One region of the Pseudobutyrivibrio ruminis HUN009 genome, then DNA from elsewhere that is predicted to be linked to it. Evidence: riboswitches for the same ligand, from Rfam matches in the RefSeq annotation. Region 1 holds a riboswitch; the other holds the start of a gene.

Evidence for each region. Region 1 has a riboswitch for thiamine pyrophosphate ahead of thiE (thiamine phosphate synthase). Riboswitches for the same ligand answer to the same signal wherever they lie in the genome.
Region 2: it holds a riboswitch for thiamine pyrophosphate, as region 1 does, so the genes downstream of both, thiT (energy-coupled thiamine transporter ThiT) here and thiE (thiamine phosphate synthase) in region 1, are expected to answer to the same signal.

Annotation. Positions count from the first base shown of each region.
Region 1 covers NZ_JNLH01000001.1:2,589,125-2,597,479, forward strand. Annotated here, with positions in the region: gene thiH (2-iminoacetate synthase ThiH) at 1-769, opposite strand, end outside; gene BO15_RS0111725 (thiazole synthase) at 778-1,545, opposite strand; gene thiF (sulfur carrier protein ThiS adenylyltransferase ThiF) at 1,571-2,206, opposite strand; gene thiS (sulfur carrier protein ThiS) at 2,207-2,401, opposite strand; gene thiD (bifunctional hydroxymethylpyrimidine kinase/phosphomethylpyrimidine kinase) at 2,418-3,197, opposite strand; gene thiE (thiamine phosphate synthase) at 3,194-3,823, opposite strand; TPP riboswitch at 3,893-3,997, opposite strand; gene BO15_RS0111750 (radical SAM/SPASM domain-containing protein) at 4,681-5,775, opposite strand; gene BO15_RS0111755 (MarR family winged helix-turn-helix transcriptional regulator) at 6,035-6,478, opposite strand; gene BO15_RS0111760 (TetR/AcrR family transcriptional regulator C-terminal domain-containing protein) at 6,609-7,151, opposite strand; gene BO15_RS0111765 (DMT family transporter) at 7,348-8,211, shown strand; gene BO15_RS13340 (VanZ family protein) at 8,214-8,355, opposite strand, start outside.
Region 2 covers NZ_JNLH01000001.1:246,155-254,509, reverse strand. Annotated here, with positions in the region: gene BO15_RS0101180 (VOC family protein) at 233-595, shown strand; gene BO15_RS0101175 (amino acid carrier protein) at 669-2,204, shown strand; gene BO15_RS0101170 (hypothetical protein) at 2,284-3,021, opposite strand; gene ispE (4-(cytidine 5'-diphospho)-2-C-methyl-D-erythritol kinase) at 3,262-4,137, shown strand; gene BO15_RS0101160 (GntR family transcriptional regulator) at 4,174-4,848, shown strand; gene BO15_RS0101155 (DUF1934 domain-containing protein) at 4,863-5,279, shown strand; gene thiT (energy-coupled thiamine transporter ThiT) at 5,321-5,887, opposite strand; TPP riboswitch at 5,920-6,016, opposite strand; gene hflX (GTPase HflX) at 6,143-7,375, shown strand; gene BO15_RS0101140 (Na/Pi cotransporter family protein) at 7,515-8,355, shown strand, end outside.

The DNA of each region.
Region 1 (8,355 bases):
TTCCACCCATAAGAGCTCGCTCCTGAGCATCAAATCTATATGGCCATATTCTCTTGTTACCCATCAAATGCAGAGTCTCATACTTGTCAGAATCGTATGTTTCCTGAAAAACGGTTACATAGTCCGCACCGCACTCATGCAGATATTTGTAATCCTTTACGTTTACAGGATATATTTCGATTCCAACCATTTTGAAATATTTTCTAGCAATTTTACATGCTTCACCTATATATTCAACGTCTGATTTAGCTGGACTTTCTCCTGTAAGAATTAATATTTCTTCCATTCCACTATCTGCAATAACCTGCATTTCATGCTCTATTTGCTCATATGAAAGCTTTAATCTTTTTATTTTGTTATAGCAATTAAATCCGCAGTATACACAGTAGTTCTCGCAGTAATTTGCTATATAGATTGGAGTAAAAAGATACACTGTATTTCCAAAGTGCTTGCTCGTTTCCTGCTGTGCCTTCTTTGCCATCTGTTCCAAAAATGGTTCTGCAGCCGGTGAAAGAAGTGCCTTAAAATCTTCTATTGTACATTTATCGCTGGCAAGGGCCCTTCTAACATCTGCAGCTGTGTATTTGCTGTAATCATAGGAATTAAAATGTTCCATTACGTTTTTACGAACATCCGACTCAATAATATCCATCCCCGGCAAATATTCCATATGATTGATTCTAGATGAAGGATCTGTCTCAATCTGATGCTTTCGCTCTAGTCCTGTTGCTGATAATTCCTTAGAGTCAAATAAAAATGTGTTTTCCATGATGCCTCCTAATGTAAGAAACCTGTAAGTGGATCTGATGCTGCTGCACCACGTGTAAGCACTCTTCCAAGGCCTGCCAAGTATGCTTTTCTTCCTGCTTCAATAGCATCTTTGAATGCTGATGCCATAAGTGTCAAGTCTCCAGCTGTTGCAAGAGCAGTATTTGCCATTATTGCTGCAGCTCCCATTTCCATTGCTTCACATGCCTGTGATGGCTTTCCAATTCCAGCATCTACAATAATAGGCAAATCTATTTCATCAATAAGAATCTGTATAAACTCTTTTGTTGCAAGACCTTTATTGGAGCCAATCGGTGATGCAAGTGGCATGATGGAAGCAGCTCCAACATTTTGCAATTCTCTTGCAACATTCAAATCTGGGTACATATAAGGCATAACCACAAAGCCTTCTTTTGCAAGAATTTCTGTAGCCTTAATTGTTTCGTAATTATCAGGAAGTAAATACTTTGTATCCCTCATAATCTCGATTTTTACAAAATCACCACAGCCAAGCTCCCTGGCTAGTCGTGCTATTCTTACAGCTTCCTTTGCATCTCTTGCGCCGCTTGTATTTGGAAGCAAAGTTACATTCTTTGGAATATAATCCAAAATGTTTTCTTCATCCTTGGTGTTTGTTCTACGAACGGCAAGTGTTATAATTTCCGCCCCTGCATCTTTAATTGCCGCTTCAATAAGCTTCATGGAATACTTTCCAGAGCCAAGGATAAAACGAGAATCAAATTCTTTACCACCGATTACCAGTTTGTCATTTTCCATTCCATTTTCCTCTTTCTATTAACATTTATGCATCCAATTCTCCAATGAGAATTCTAATTACCATGTGTGCCTCGTGTGCTCCACAAACCATCACTCTAGATGAAATCAATCCGATACCATCATTAACATCGCTAACACCATCACCTAAAAGATAAAATTTCTTTGATACTCTTCTAGCCTTTATATCGTTGGCACTACCAAATCCTGCCATGCCAGAACTAGAGAGAATATACTTATCTGGCATTTGTTCCAGTACCAGATTTACAAGCATTGACTTGTATTGTGCTGAGTCAAAAGCCTCACATATTATCGATGCTTTTTCTAGTAATGATTTTGAGTTTGCCTCCGTCATCTTAACTTGATGGGTCTCTATTTTTATAAATGGATTTATTTCTTTCAAGTTTTCTGATAAGGCATCCGTTTTTGCCATTCCAACCTGATTAATCTTATACTGTTGCCTATGCAAATTACTTACATCAACAGAATCAAAATCTATCAGTATTAGGTGTCCAACTCCTGCTCTTGCAAGACATGTGGCTATATTGGACCCCAAACCTCCTAGTCCGCATATTGCAACAACCGCTTCGTCGAATTTTTTTTGATTGTCTGCTCCATGCCGTTCTACCAATGCCTGATAAAACTCCTCTTTTGTCGGTATCAATCAACCACCTCCAACAAAACTTACTACCTCTACGATATCTCCATCCTTAAGAATCGTATGATTATAAGTTGCTTTTGGAATGATTTCTTCATTGACTTCCACTGCAATAGTCCTAACATCAAATTTAAAAACGTCTAACACTGCAGCAAGTGTCATGTTTTCTAGCTCATATTCTTTTCCATTTAAGAAAACCATTTACTATTCCTTCCTTTTAAACCGCCACCATATGATTAAGTGGTCCACTACCTTTTCCCAAATTAGGGTCAGCTGCTATTGCTTTAGATATGTAACCTTTTGCATTCCTTATAGCTTCCTTCAAATCAAACCCCAGCGCCAAATTCGATGCAATAGCACTTGATAATGTGCAGCCTGTTCCATGAGTGTTAGAGCTATTAATTCTTTCGCCTTCAAACCATGTAACACACCCACTATCAAAAAGAACATCGCTGGCGTCCTCTACACAGTGGCCCCCCTTTACAAGAACTCCACAGCCATATTTTTCACCAAGCTTTTTGGCGGCCTGTTCCATATCAATCTTGTCTTCTATCTGCATTCCTGTTAATATTTCAGTTTCAGGTATATTGGGTGTAATAACTCTAGCTAGTGGAAACAGCATTTTAGCCATCACATCCGGTGTGGAGTTTTCCATCAATCTGCTTCCACTTGTTGCCACCATAACCGGATCTACGACAATATTTTTCACTTCATACTCCTTTAGTTTTCTGGCAACAACTCTCACCTGCTCCACTGATGGAAGCATTCCAATCTTTACCGCATCTGCCGGAATATCAGTTAAACAGGCATCTATTTGTTCCTCCAGAAAATGTGGATTTGACTCTACAATCTCTGTAACCCCTGTAGTGTTTTGTGCAGTAAGAGCGGTGATAGCGGTCATTCCATAGACTCCATGGGCAGTCATAGTTTTCAAATCTGCCTGGATTCCTGCGCCGCCACTACTATCACTTCCTGCAATCGATAAAACTACCTTCATCCTTTTATCTCCCTAAATTTCTTCTTCATACTTTCAGCCGCAAGCCTAGGTGACTCTGCTTTCATAATGGCTGAAACAGCGCATACCCCAGCTATGTCAATTCCTTTTAATACATCCATATTAGAAGCATTCAAACCGCCAATAGCATTAACTGGTACAGGAACTGCCTTACATATTGCATCCAATGTCTCCGTGGACGTAATAATCGTTTTTACCTTTGTGGTTGTTGGATAGATGGCACCAACTCCAAGATAATCAGCCCCTGCCTCGTAGGCTGCTTTTGCCACATCAACCTTCTTTGCAGTAGCTCCTAAAATCTTTTCAGGCCCGATAATCCTTCTGGCCATCTCAAGTGGCATATCCTCTGCCCCTAAATGGACCCCTTCGCAATCCACAGCAAGCATTACATCCACACGATCATCAATAATCAGCGGAACATTGTACTTTCTGCAAATCTTATGGACAGCCTGTGCCAGTTCAATATATTCCTTAGTGGTTCGATTCTTTTCTCGAAGCTGCATCAAAGTAACGCCACCCTTTAAAGCATCCTCAACTCGCCACAGGAATTCATCTAGCTCATACGGTGTACTGTCAGTAATAAAATAAAGCTCGCTATTAAACTCCATTATTCCTCCTTTTTGCATAAAAAAACGGAAGCTACCTGATTTCTCAAATAGCTTCCGCATAATATCAATATCATTATTAATCGGCGTCCCTACGTTGGCATTATCCAAATCAGGTTCTCGGTCGAAGGTCACACCTTCCTCTCAGCCTGTCTACAAGCTCCCGTCTCATATTAAATTCCTTACATATAATGCTACAAGTGTGGCAAAAAATCAACACCTAATTGCAAAGTACCTATTCTCACAAATCCCCTGAGAGCAAGTGGCGCCCGCCCTGGGCCCGCAGCCTCACCCATCCCATGTACGTCACAGATTTTGGATTATCTAAATGTGTAGTCGCCCATATTTATTAGTAGGTGTTCTTACAAAGTTTTACAATTCTATCGGTAAGGTATGGGTGAAGACGGACAAACACTATTCTTAGTAATCATCTGTCTTAAACTAGCTTTGTATTAATTACTATTTGCTTTGGAGCGAACTTAGAATAATAAAAACAGGTTTTGTAATAGATAAGCATGAGGCGCCATGGACGGCGCCGAAAGCCCGACAACGAAATGGACTGAGTTTAAGGGCGGTGCTTATGTATACAAAACCTGTTTTTTAATTATTCTTGGTGAGCGGAGTAGCAAAAGTAATAATACAAAGACTAGTTAAGACTAGATGATTATATAAACTACATTGTCCGTCCCACCCATACATTACCTTCGAATAGTAAAAGCTTCGTAAGTACACCTACATATGGGCGACTTTACACATTAAGGTAATCCAAAAAATCTGCTCCAATGATACATGGGAGGGGTGAGGCTGCGGGCCCAGGGCGGGCGCCACTTGTTCCTCTATTTTTAGTGAGAATAGGCATCCTACGCTTCCTTGAGGATTGCCTCTACCTGATCCTTCTTTTCGAAGAGAACGCAGCCGCCTACGTGGTCGTCTTTTAGGATGTCGCCTGCCTGGAGCACCTGAAAGAGGTGTGATGAGATAGCACCTCGAAGGCCCATGTCCATTACGTTTGTGTCGGAAAATGGCGAGAATGGGCATGGTTCTGCTCCACCATGGGAATTGATGTGGAAGAATCCTCTGCCTGCTGCAACGCATCCACCTGATGATTTTTCGTCCCCTGGGAATGAAATGAAAACCATGTCCTCGTAGTCTTCACGAAGGGTTGCGATTCTAGCTCTAAGCTGCTCTTCCTGCTCCTCGCTAAGGGCTAGGTGCTTGCTCTCATCTGATACAGGTACATACTCAACATAAATTACTGCTTTGCAGCCGTATCCCTGAAGCATAGAGACAAAATCATCTGAAAGAACATCATCAAAGTTTTCTGTAGTAACTGTTACAGAATTGCCAAAGATTTGACTATTCTTTTTGAATGTCTCCATGTTGGAGATAAGCTTGTCGTAGATGCCTTCTCCACGACGACTGTCAGTTGCTTCCTTGTGGCCTTCAATGCTCATGATAGGCACAAGATTTCTGTTTTTATCGAATAGTTCAAAGTACTCATCACTGATGAATACTCCATTTGTAAAGATTGGGAAAAGAATATTAGGCTTCTTTGCAGCTGCCTTGATGACACCTTTTCTAAGAAGAGGCTCTCCACCTGCCAAAAGAATAAAGCTAATTCCTAAATCCTCTGCTTCATCGAAGATGGTAAGCCACTGTTCATCGCTAAGCTGATTTACAGGCTCGCAATCCTTTGTTGCGTCGTTCTGACGAGAATAACAGCCTGCACAATGTAAGTTGCAATTGCTAGTGATTGATGCTATCAAAAATGGAGGAACATGTATGCCCTCCCCCTCATATTTCTTTCTAATATCAGAAGCTTTCTTTGTTGCTAATGCAAACTTTGCCATAAAAATGCTTTCAGCTGGATCTTTCAAAGTAGCACGAATTGAATCCTTTACAACTCGCTCTACACCAGCTGTCATATACGCTTGAATATCAAATTCCTTTTCCATATATACACCTCTTAAATGATCGTATCATTCCGTCGCATCAGTTGTATGTAATTTGATTTTGTAAAATCATTATACTCCTGTTGATAATCATTTTCAATTATAAATACAAAGTAAAAAAAGCTGCCCGCCAGCAGCTTTTTTTGGGAGAATGATATATGAAAAAGTTTTATCGCTCTTGCGATGATTGTATATTACTCTCCCATTATGAACTTGTACTGTTACTTATCTGAAATCTATGTGAAGATTGTAAAAATCTATTTTATTCTTCACCTATTCCTTGCATAGCCTTATCCAGTAGCTTCTTTAACTGAGCCTTTTCCTCATCTGAAAGATTTAGGCACCCTTTCATTTGAGCTGGAACCTTTTTAGCTTTTTCTTTTAATGCCTGCCCCTCATCTGTAAGCTTAATAACAAGCTTTCGCTCATCCTTTTCAGATCTTCCTCTGGTAATCATGCCTTGCTTTTCTAATCGCTTTAAAAGTGGAGCCAAAGTGCCTGAATCCAAATGCACGCACTTTCCAATTTCTCCTTCAGTCAAATCGCCAGCCTGCCATAAAGCCATCATAACAATATACTGGGTGTAGGTAAGATTGAGTTCCTCAAGAGGCTTTCTATACTTACGTACAACCTCCTTAGCACATGCATACAATGGAAAACAAAGCTGATTCTCCAAACACAAAACCTTATCTGATGTTTTGGTCATTTTATACTCTCCTATAATTCGTTCACATTAGTATTGTGTACAATAATAATGTATCAACGATATCACAGAAAGTCGAGATATAGCTAAACGCAAATACTAAATCATTTTGCATTGATTTAGTTTTACAAAATTAAGCGCAAATAAATGGACGTATTTCACAAGGAGCAAATTCCTGTATAACGCCGGCTAGTTTATCGCATGGCATTGGATTTGGTTCCAATAACCAGCCACATATGTACTGGCAAATGCCACATACATACATCTTAATCAATGCCATCATTTCATCAGATAACTCATCTTTTCCTGTTTTACTTTTCACTTCTTTTACAAGTAAATCACGGTTTGTATTGGCCATCTGAAAAACAAAAGAATCCATCCCCTTGGTATTCTTTAATACGTTGATTATAAAAGACTTGTTTTCCATAAAATACTGTAGATTACAACTAATTACATCCTTCCATGTCCAGCCATCTTTCCCTACGTTTTTAATATGCTTTTGAGCTTCCTGCAAATAAATCCAAGTTATCAAATCATATTTATCCCTAAAATGATTGTAAAAAGTAGGCTGCGTCATACCACAATTATCTGTAATATTTGTAATCGTAATTTTATTAATTGGTTTTGTCTCTGCCAACTCTTTGAAAGATTCTGCCAAAATTTCCTTTGTTGACATCCTGTGCATAGCCTCTCCCCCTTCCTACTATGCTTATTTTACCAATATTTTTCTTGCAACTTCAATACCAACTTTATAAGGTGCAATTCACATAATTTAGTTATGACTTCTTGCTGACAGAAAAATGAATTACGTGCTATACTCTTTAATTGTATAATGTGTGTTTGGGGAATAATCAAGAATTAGGAGACCAATTATGACTAAAAATAATAAACTCAAGGGAATAATATGTATCCTACTAGCCGCTGTTGGCTTTTCACTTATGACATTCTTTGTACGTATTTCAGGAGATTTGCCAACCATGCAAAAAGCCTTCTTTAGAAACTTCGTGGCCATGTTTGTTGCCATTGCAGCTCTTCTAAGGGCCAACGTAGGAATTAAAGTTGAATGGCCAAGTATTCCACCTTTATTTGCAAGATGCTTTTTCGGAACATCAGGATTAATTGCAAACTTCTATGCTATTGATAGATTAGGAATTGCAGATGCCAATATGTTAAATAAGCTATCACCATTCTTTGCTATTATTCTTTCGATTTTTATTTTGAAAGAATATCCAAAGCGTATTGATATTGCAGCAACTATCATTGCTTTTATTGGTGCATTATTCATCATCAGACCAACAGGCCTTATAACAGAAACTGTTCCTGCACTCATCGGCCTATTTGGTGGCTTTGGCGCAGGAACAGCATATGTTTGTGTCCGCAAGCTTGGACAACAGGGAGTAAAAACACCTGTTATCGTATTTTATTTTTCATTCTTTTCATGTGTGGTGACTCTGCCATTTTTAATAACAGATTTCGCACCAATGAATCCAACACAATTGCTCTGCCTACTTATGGCTGGCGTAAGTGCATCACTTGGACAATTTTCAATTACAACCGCTTACAAGTATGCACCAGCGAAAGAGATTTCCGTATTTGACTATACACAGGTTGTATTTGCGGCAATCCTTGGAATTATCTTCCTAGGTGAAATTCCTTCAATCCTCAGTATTGCAGGATATGCCATCATCATTGGTGTTGCAGTATTTAGATGGTACATGAATCTAAAAACTGAATAAGCCTAAGATTCAAGGAAAATAATCTTAGTATCATCCGGGCCCATCACAGTCAGTATTCTATGATTTGTGTATGGGTCCGTTCCACATTCACTGGTAATTTCCGCTTTATCTAATCTTCTCTTTATTCCATCTAAATTATGATGT
Region 2 (8,355 bases), 2.3 Mb from region 1:
GACTTTTATTTTTCACTTAAGTGACTAAAGAATTTTAGACAAAAATATAAGTGAAAATAATATTTTCCAAAATAAACTTAACCGGCAGTTAGAGTTTTAAGTGGAAAAGTTTACTTTTATAAATTCACTTAACAATTTGGGGCCAAGTAGGGAAATCAAGTTAAGTGAAATTTTAAAACAAGAAAATAAACTTAACTGCAATATATTAAATGTAAAAAGGGTGCTAGATATTATGAAATTAAGAAACGTACTCATAGTAGTAAAAGACATAGAAGCTTCAAAGAAGTACTATCATGATTTGTTTGGACTGGATATGCTTCTAGATAATGATGGAAATATGATTCTGACAGAAGGCTTGGTTCTTCAGGATGAGAAGATATGGAACAGTTTTATTAATAAGGACATAGTTCATAGAAACAATTCCTGCGAACTATATTTTGAAGAAAGGGATATTGAGGCTTTTATTGAAAAGCTGGAAAAGTTGTATCCTGATACTATATATGTAAATAAGTTAATGACACATAGTTGGGGACAAAAGGTTGTGCGTTTTTATGATCTAGATGGCAATTTGATTGAGGTTGGCACACCAATGTAGATAATTATATACATAGACTTGACTATTGTTGTATAGAGATAAAAAAGATATTATGTAACTATAGGGAGGATAAATGATGGAAACAATTTTAAATATCATTACCACTGTCTGTGGCAAAATACAGGTAGTGTCCGATTTATTCTGGGATTTCCCAACAAATTTTGAGTGGTATGCAAATATACCTATTCTGGGCAACTTTTCACTGGCAATTATTCTTTTGATTGGTTCAGGAATCTATTTTTCAATCAGACTAAAGTTTATTCAGGTCAGAAAGTTTAAGAGAGGAATAGAAGTTTTAAAGACCAGCAAGGCAAAGACTGGTATTTCACCACTTGCTTCTTTCTTCCTTTCAACTGCTATGCGAGTAGGACCTGGAAATATCCTTGGTGTTACAGGAGCTGTTTCAGTAGGCGGTCCTGGCGCACTTCTTTGGATGTGGATTTCTGCATTCTTTGGAATGTCTACAGCATTTGTAGAGTCTACACTTTCTCAGATTTTTAAAGAGAGAAAAGATGATGAATATGTAGGTGGTATGGCCTTCTATGGACGCAGACTTATAAAGAATTCTGCAATAGTTGGTGTTGTATTATCACTTATGTATATTATTTATGCATTGCTTTGCTTCCCAGCACAGGGATTTAACACAGTCTCTGCAATGGGGCAGATAGCAAGTATCGTTAGCGGACAGGAGCTTCCAACCACACATGCTGTATATTGGATTGGCTTTGTAATCGTTATCATTGCAACTATCTCAGTTTCATTTGGTGGAACAAAAAAGATTTCAAAGGTTACTGATGTACTTGTTCCAATCATGGCAATTGTTTATGTGTTAACTGTTGTAATACTTATTGTCATTAACTTTACAAGAATTCCATGGTTCTTCTACGCAGTATTTACAGAGGCTTTCAAGCCAGAAGCAGTTTTTGGCGGAGCATTTGGAATTGCACTTATGCAGGGTGTAAAGCGTGGACTTATGTCTAATGAGGCAGGTCAAGGTACAATAACAATGCCAGCAGCTGCTTCAGATGCAAAGCATCCATGTGACCAGGGCTGTGTTCAGGCAATAGGAGTTTTCCTTGATACAATTGTTATTTGTACACTCACAGGCTTTGTCGTAATCATGGGTCGTGTATGGCTTACAGATGCAGGTGAAGCATGGTTCGAGCTTGGCAAGCTTCCAAAGTATCTTGCCTCAGCAGCAGAGCTTACACCAGGCACAGCATTCAACGTAGTAGTAACCCTTCTTATTTCACTTTGCTTTGGACTTTTTGCATTCACTTGCTTGTTAGGCTTCATGTCCTTCTCAGAAATCTGTGCAAACAGAATCAGCAGAAGCAAGGTGTTTATAAATGTAATTCGTATACTTGATATTATTGTTATCTGCTTTGGTATGCTTACATCAATCGTAGGAATGGACTTAGGTGCCCTTTGGGATTTATCAGATTTTGCAAACATTCTGATTGCATACTGCAACATTCCACTTTTATACATTGGATTTAAGTATGTAAAAAAAGCCCAGATACATTACGAAAAAGGAGATGGCACACCATTCACATCAGATGTTGTTGGCATTGATGTAAAGGTTTGGGATGAGAGAGCTAAACAATAGAATATAATTTATGTAAAAGGTACATTAAAAAAGGCTGGTCATTTTGACCAGCCTTGATTTATTTAATTTTAAGATTGTTTTAGGTCTCTATATATGTAGATGAGCTTACAGTGGAAATGTTTTCCATATATGTGATGGATGTTCCGCCTGTCGATCCTGAGCCTGAATTCGAAGAATTATTGCCTGATTTGTAGGCGCCATTCTTCCACTGCTCAAATTTATCTAATACAGCATCGTAAGTCTTAGAAGAGATGTCTGGTAAATCCTTGCCCCAAGTTCCAGTTGCCTGCTCGTAGCCCTTCTTGAAAGCATCTAAGAGCATGTCAGCCTTTGATGTATCTCCGCCAGAAAGTGCGATAGCAAAATCTACAATTCTATCAGATGTCTGGTTAACTCCCCAGTATCCATCTTCGGAAATATCTTCCTTTGCCTTTGCAATTGTTTCTTCGTCTGCTGTGAATTTACCTTCTGCAAGGAATTTCCACATATCATCCTGAGTAGCAATAGCAAATGTGCTTCCCTGACCATTAATTGTCTTCATAACAATATCTAAAAGATTGTTAATCATCTTTTCCTGGTCAGCTTTCAACTGCTGAATAAGAGCAGTTCTATCTGTCTTTTTGTAGTTGTCTGTTGTTAGTGATTGTTCATCAGATTTTTCATAAACAGCAGCTTCATCAGAAAACTTTGATGCGCTGACTTCCTGTTTTGATGCATTGAATTCAAGTGTTTCTGTAACCGAACCATCAGAATTTGTAGTCTTAGAATAGGTACCTGCTATATTAGAAGATACGCTGTTTAATGTGCTTAACTCCATAATAATAACCTCCTTGTTACTGTGGCCATGAATAAAAAAAACCATATGGAAATCCTTTTCCTATTCTTATTATCGGATGCTAATTGAGAAATATTTATTATTAGATTGTATTTATTTTAATACAAAATTCTTGTAAAAGTGTGGTATCTTTGTTAAAATTTATTAGGATTGAATACAAAGAACAATCAAGTACAAAATACACACAAGTACAAATTTTAATGGAGTAGTAATTTCTTTTCAATGGACAATATAGATCTTAAAGCATTAGCAAAAATAAATATCGGACTTGATGTTACAGGAATCAGGGACGATGGATATCATGAAGTAAGAATGATTATGCAGACAGTCAATCTTTTTGACAAGGTCAGCATTAAGAAGCAGGAGGGGAATGCTGTTACCATGAGCACCAATCTTCGCTTCCTTCCTGTTAACGATGACAATCTTTGCATTAAGGCAGCAAAGCTTCTAATGGAAGAATTTGATATACACACTGGTGTGCATATCAGCCTGGAAAAGCATATCCCTGTTGCGGCAGGCATGGCAGGCGGTTCCACAGATGCAGCGGCTGTAATGTTTGGAATAAATAAACTATTTGATTTGAATCTCAGCAGAAAAGATTTGATGGAGCGAGGCGTGAAAATCGGAGCCGATGTACCATACTGTGTTATGCGCGGTACAGCTTTGGCAGAGGGAATTGGAGAGGTGCTCACACCACTTTCACCAATGGTGAAGTGCCCAGTGCTTATTGCAAAGCCAGGTATTTCAGTTTCTACAAAGCAGGTATATGAATCTTTGGATTCATGCTTTGACAATGTTAAGCATCCAGACATCGATCAGCTGATTTCAGATATTAAAAATCAGGATTTACATGCCATTTGCAACCACATGGGAAATGTACTTGAAGAGGTTACAATTCCACTACATCCAGTTATTGCTGATATAAAGAAAATCATGCTGGATCATGGAGCAGTTGGCGCAATGATGAGTGGTAGTGGTCCTACTGTATTTGGCTTTTTTGAAGACAACAAAACAGCAAAGGCAGCCAAGGAGGCACTTACTGAGAGCAAGCTAGTAAAGCAGCTTTATCTCACAACACTTTTTAACAACAAGTATTAATTAGTTTCACACATGAAATAAGGAGATTTAAACAGAATGACTGAAAATCTTACACTTCAAATGGATGATTATTTACCACTTCGCGATGTGGTGTTTAACACCCTGCGCGAAGCTATTCTTAAGGGCGAACTAAAGCCAGGTGAGAGGCTAATGGAAATGCATTTAGCCACAAAGCTTGGAGTTAGCCGTACACCTATCAGAGAAGCAATTAGAATGCTTGAGCATGAGGGGCTTGCTGTTACTATTCCTCGCAAGGGCGCCCAGGTTGCTAAAATGACAGAAAAAGATTTACAGGATGTACTTGAAGTAAGAGATGCACTTGATGCTCTTGCTGTGGTATGTGCCTGTGAAAGAATGACAGATGCTCAGTTTGTAGAGCTTAAGGAAGCTATGAAAGCATTTGAGGCAGCTACCAGAACTGACGATGTTCGTAAAATTGTGGAGGCTGATGAGGCATTCCATGATGTGATTTATGCAGCAGCTGCAAATCCAAAGCTTGAAAATATCATCAATTCGGCAAGGGAGCAGATGTACAGATATCGTTACGAGTATGTAAAGAATCCATCTGTTTACGCGCAGCTTATATCTGAACATAAATCTATCATTGACGGTTTCGACAGAAGAGATGTAGATTTCCTGAAGGATATAATGCATGTTCATTTGTCAAATCAGATAAATGCTGTTCGTGAATTAATTAGAGAACAAAAATAGATTGGAAATAAATAATGACAGGAACAAAATGTAATATTAAACTTTGCTCCAAGCAAAAGATGGGCCACGAATCAGAGACTACAAATGAGGAGTATGTGGGTTCATTTATTGATAGAGGTAGTAAGCGATACCTTTCCTATAGCCGAGTTATGCCAGAGGGTCAAAAGGTAGATTGTCTAATAAGCTTTGAACACAACAAGCTTACATTGACTCAAAAAGGAGACATTCAATCAAAGCTTGAGTTTACCCCAGGGGCTCGCACTAGAAATGCTTACAATACACCAATGGGCATGATGACTATTGTGGTTCACACAAAGCGTCTTGTAATCGAGCAAAAGGATACCGAAATCAATCTTTTAATTGATTACGATTTGGAAGCCGGTGGGGAACCTATCAATACAGTAATAGAAATTAAAGCAACGTTAGAATAAAAATGCGCCAGGGATTAACCTTGGCGCATTTGTTTTATATATTATTCAGTAGCCATATTTTTAAGTCTGTTCATAACATCTCTTACTGGTGGAATGAAAAGAATGATGAGTGTTACAGCAGCCTCAGCAAAGATGTAGATTGCGTTGTAAGCAAGTGAGTAAGCTAGTGGATTCCATCCTTCCCAAGCCCATTCACCAAAGAATATCCATCCTGAGATTACCGCAAATACGTAGCGTCCTAAAACAGCTGCGATGTAACCTTTGATAAGACCATATTTAGAATCCTTGAAGAATCCAGATAATCCAAGAGCACCAAAGGCGAGTATGTAATCAACAATAACCTGTGCTGGGAAAAGAATGTAAGGATCAACAATGAGGTTTAGCAATCCATAGGCAACACCTGTGATAATTCCAACAATAGGACCAAACCAAAAACCAGGAAGGCATGCAACGAGCATTGAAAGTAATGTAATTGAGCCGCCAGTTGGGAATTTAAATACCTTAATATTAGACAAAACAAAAGCAAGTGCCATAGAAGCAGCACAAAAAGCAAGTTGCTTTGCAGAAAATGTGATTTTTGTTTTTTCGTTAGACATGTGATTAATCATTAAAAAAATCTCCCTTCATACATCAATGCTAGGAGATTCGTCTATCGCTTCCTTACGCTGGTATTATCCAGTTCAAGTATTAAGGGTCGGTGCAAGCACCTCTCAGCATATGCGCCCCTAGCAAAATATTTAATTCGATATAAAAATATCACTTGCGGGGAATATAGTCAATGAGAAAATAACAATTAAATTGCAGTAAATAAAACAACATTGTAGAATGTAACTATAAGAGATTTTGAAAAGATAGGATTTTAAATGGTAAATACAGAAAAGATTATAGAAAGAGTAATACTTGTATCAGTTAATGAAGGGGACGAGGTAGAGGCTAAGGATTCTCTTCATGAGCTTGCAGAGCTTTGTGAAACCGCCGGTGCTCAGGTTGTGGGCGAAATCATGCAGAATCTGGAGCGTAGAAACCCAGGCACATATGTGGGCTCTGGCAAGGTTGAGGAAATCGCAGATTTAATCTGGGAGACAGAGGCTACAGGTATTGTTTGCGATGATGAATTAACACCAGCACAGATGCGCAATCTTGCTGATGCTTTAGATACAAAGGTCATGGATAGAACACTTATTATCCTTGATATTTTTGCTGCCCGTGCAGGTACAGCAGAGGGAAAGATTCAGGTTGAGCTGGCACAGCTTAGATACGAGATGACTCGATTGACTGGCTTTGGCAAAAACATGTCTCGTGTGGGTGGTACTGCAGCAGGTGGCGGTGGTGCTATCGGAACACGTGGCCCTGGTGAGAAAAAGCTGGAGATGGATAAGCGTCTTATTGCAGGTCGCATTACTCAGCTGAAAAAAGAGTTAAATGATGTGGTAAATCATCGTGAGCTTACACGTTCAAAACGCCAGAGAAATGGCGTGCCTGTAGCGGCTATTGTTGGTTACACAAATGCAGGCAAATCATCACTTTTAAATAAACTTACAGATGCAAACATCCTTGAGTGGGATGCTCTTTTTGCGACCCTTGATCCAACCACTCGTGAGCTCCTTTTGGACAATGATCAAAAGATTCTGCTCACAGATACAGTAGGATTCATCAGAAAGCTTCCTCATCATTTGGTGGATGCTTTCAAGAGTACATTGGAAGAAGCTAAATATGCAGATTTCATAATTCATGTGGTGGATGTTAGCAATCCGCAGATGGACCGTCAGATGGAAATCGTATATGAGACTTTGGACAAATTAGGAGTTAGCGACAAACCTGTTCTTACTATTTTTAATAAAGTAGATAAGCTTGAGGATGAGCTGGATTATCACGATTTAAGAGCAGACTACACAGTACATACTTCAATTAAGACAGGAAAAGGCCTGGATAAAGTAAGAGAAATCCTTGCTACTTTGATGCGTGGAAATAAGGAATATATAGAGCGATTGGTGCCTTACACAGAAGCTGGAAGTATTGCAAAGATTAGAGAGACAGGTGAACTTATTTCCGAGGAATATCGTGAAGACGGTATTTTTATCAAGGCTTATATCTGAATTTACACAAATTTTACTTGTATCATAGAAAATACTTAGACAATGGCATTCTAACATGTTATGATTATCAAGGACTAAAAAAAGAAGGATTAAGGATTTTACTTTTCGTGAAGGAAAAGTACGGTAGAAGGAGAAAATAATGACTTTAGCAGAGATATTATCACTTCTTGGTGGAGTGGGTCTATTTCTTTTCGGAATGTCGATTATGTCTACAGGCTTAAAAAACAGCTGTGGAGATAATCTTCAGGTTATTCTAGAGAAGGCTACTACAAACAAATTTGTAGCAGTCATCGTTGGTATAGCTATGACAGTATTGGTTCAGAGTTCATCTGCAACCGATGTTATGGTTATTGGTTTTGTAAATTCAGGTATGATGGCGCTTTCACAGGCCATCGGCGTTATCTTAGGTGCCAATATCGGTACAACAATCACAGCACAGATTACAGCTTTTAATATTGCTACATTTACACCATTCATTTTGTTTATTGGTGCAGTAATGTATCTTTTCATGAAGAGAGATATTGTTAAGCATTTAGGCTCTTTCTTTATGGGATTCGGTATGCTCTTCCAGGGTATCACAATCATGAAAGCATCCATTGCACCACTTGCAAATTCAGTAATGTTTAAGAACTTCCTTGCTGGATTAACAAATCCATTTGTAGCTCTTGTATTTGGTATTGCATTCACAGCATTACTTCAGAGCTCATCATCTGCAACAGTTATCTTCCAGACATTCGTCGTGCAGGGAATATTGGACTACGATGTAGCAGTTTACTTGATTATTGGTGCAGCCATTGGTTCAGTTACACCAAACCTTTTGGCATCCCTTACAGCCAACAGAAACGGCAAGCGTTCAGCTATTTTGAACCTTTTGTTTAATGTAATAAGAGCAATTGTAATTGTAGTTATTATAAATGTAACACCACTTCTGACATGGATTCAGTCTACATCATCTGATCCAGCCCGTCAGATAGCTAACA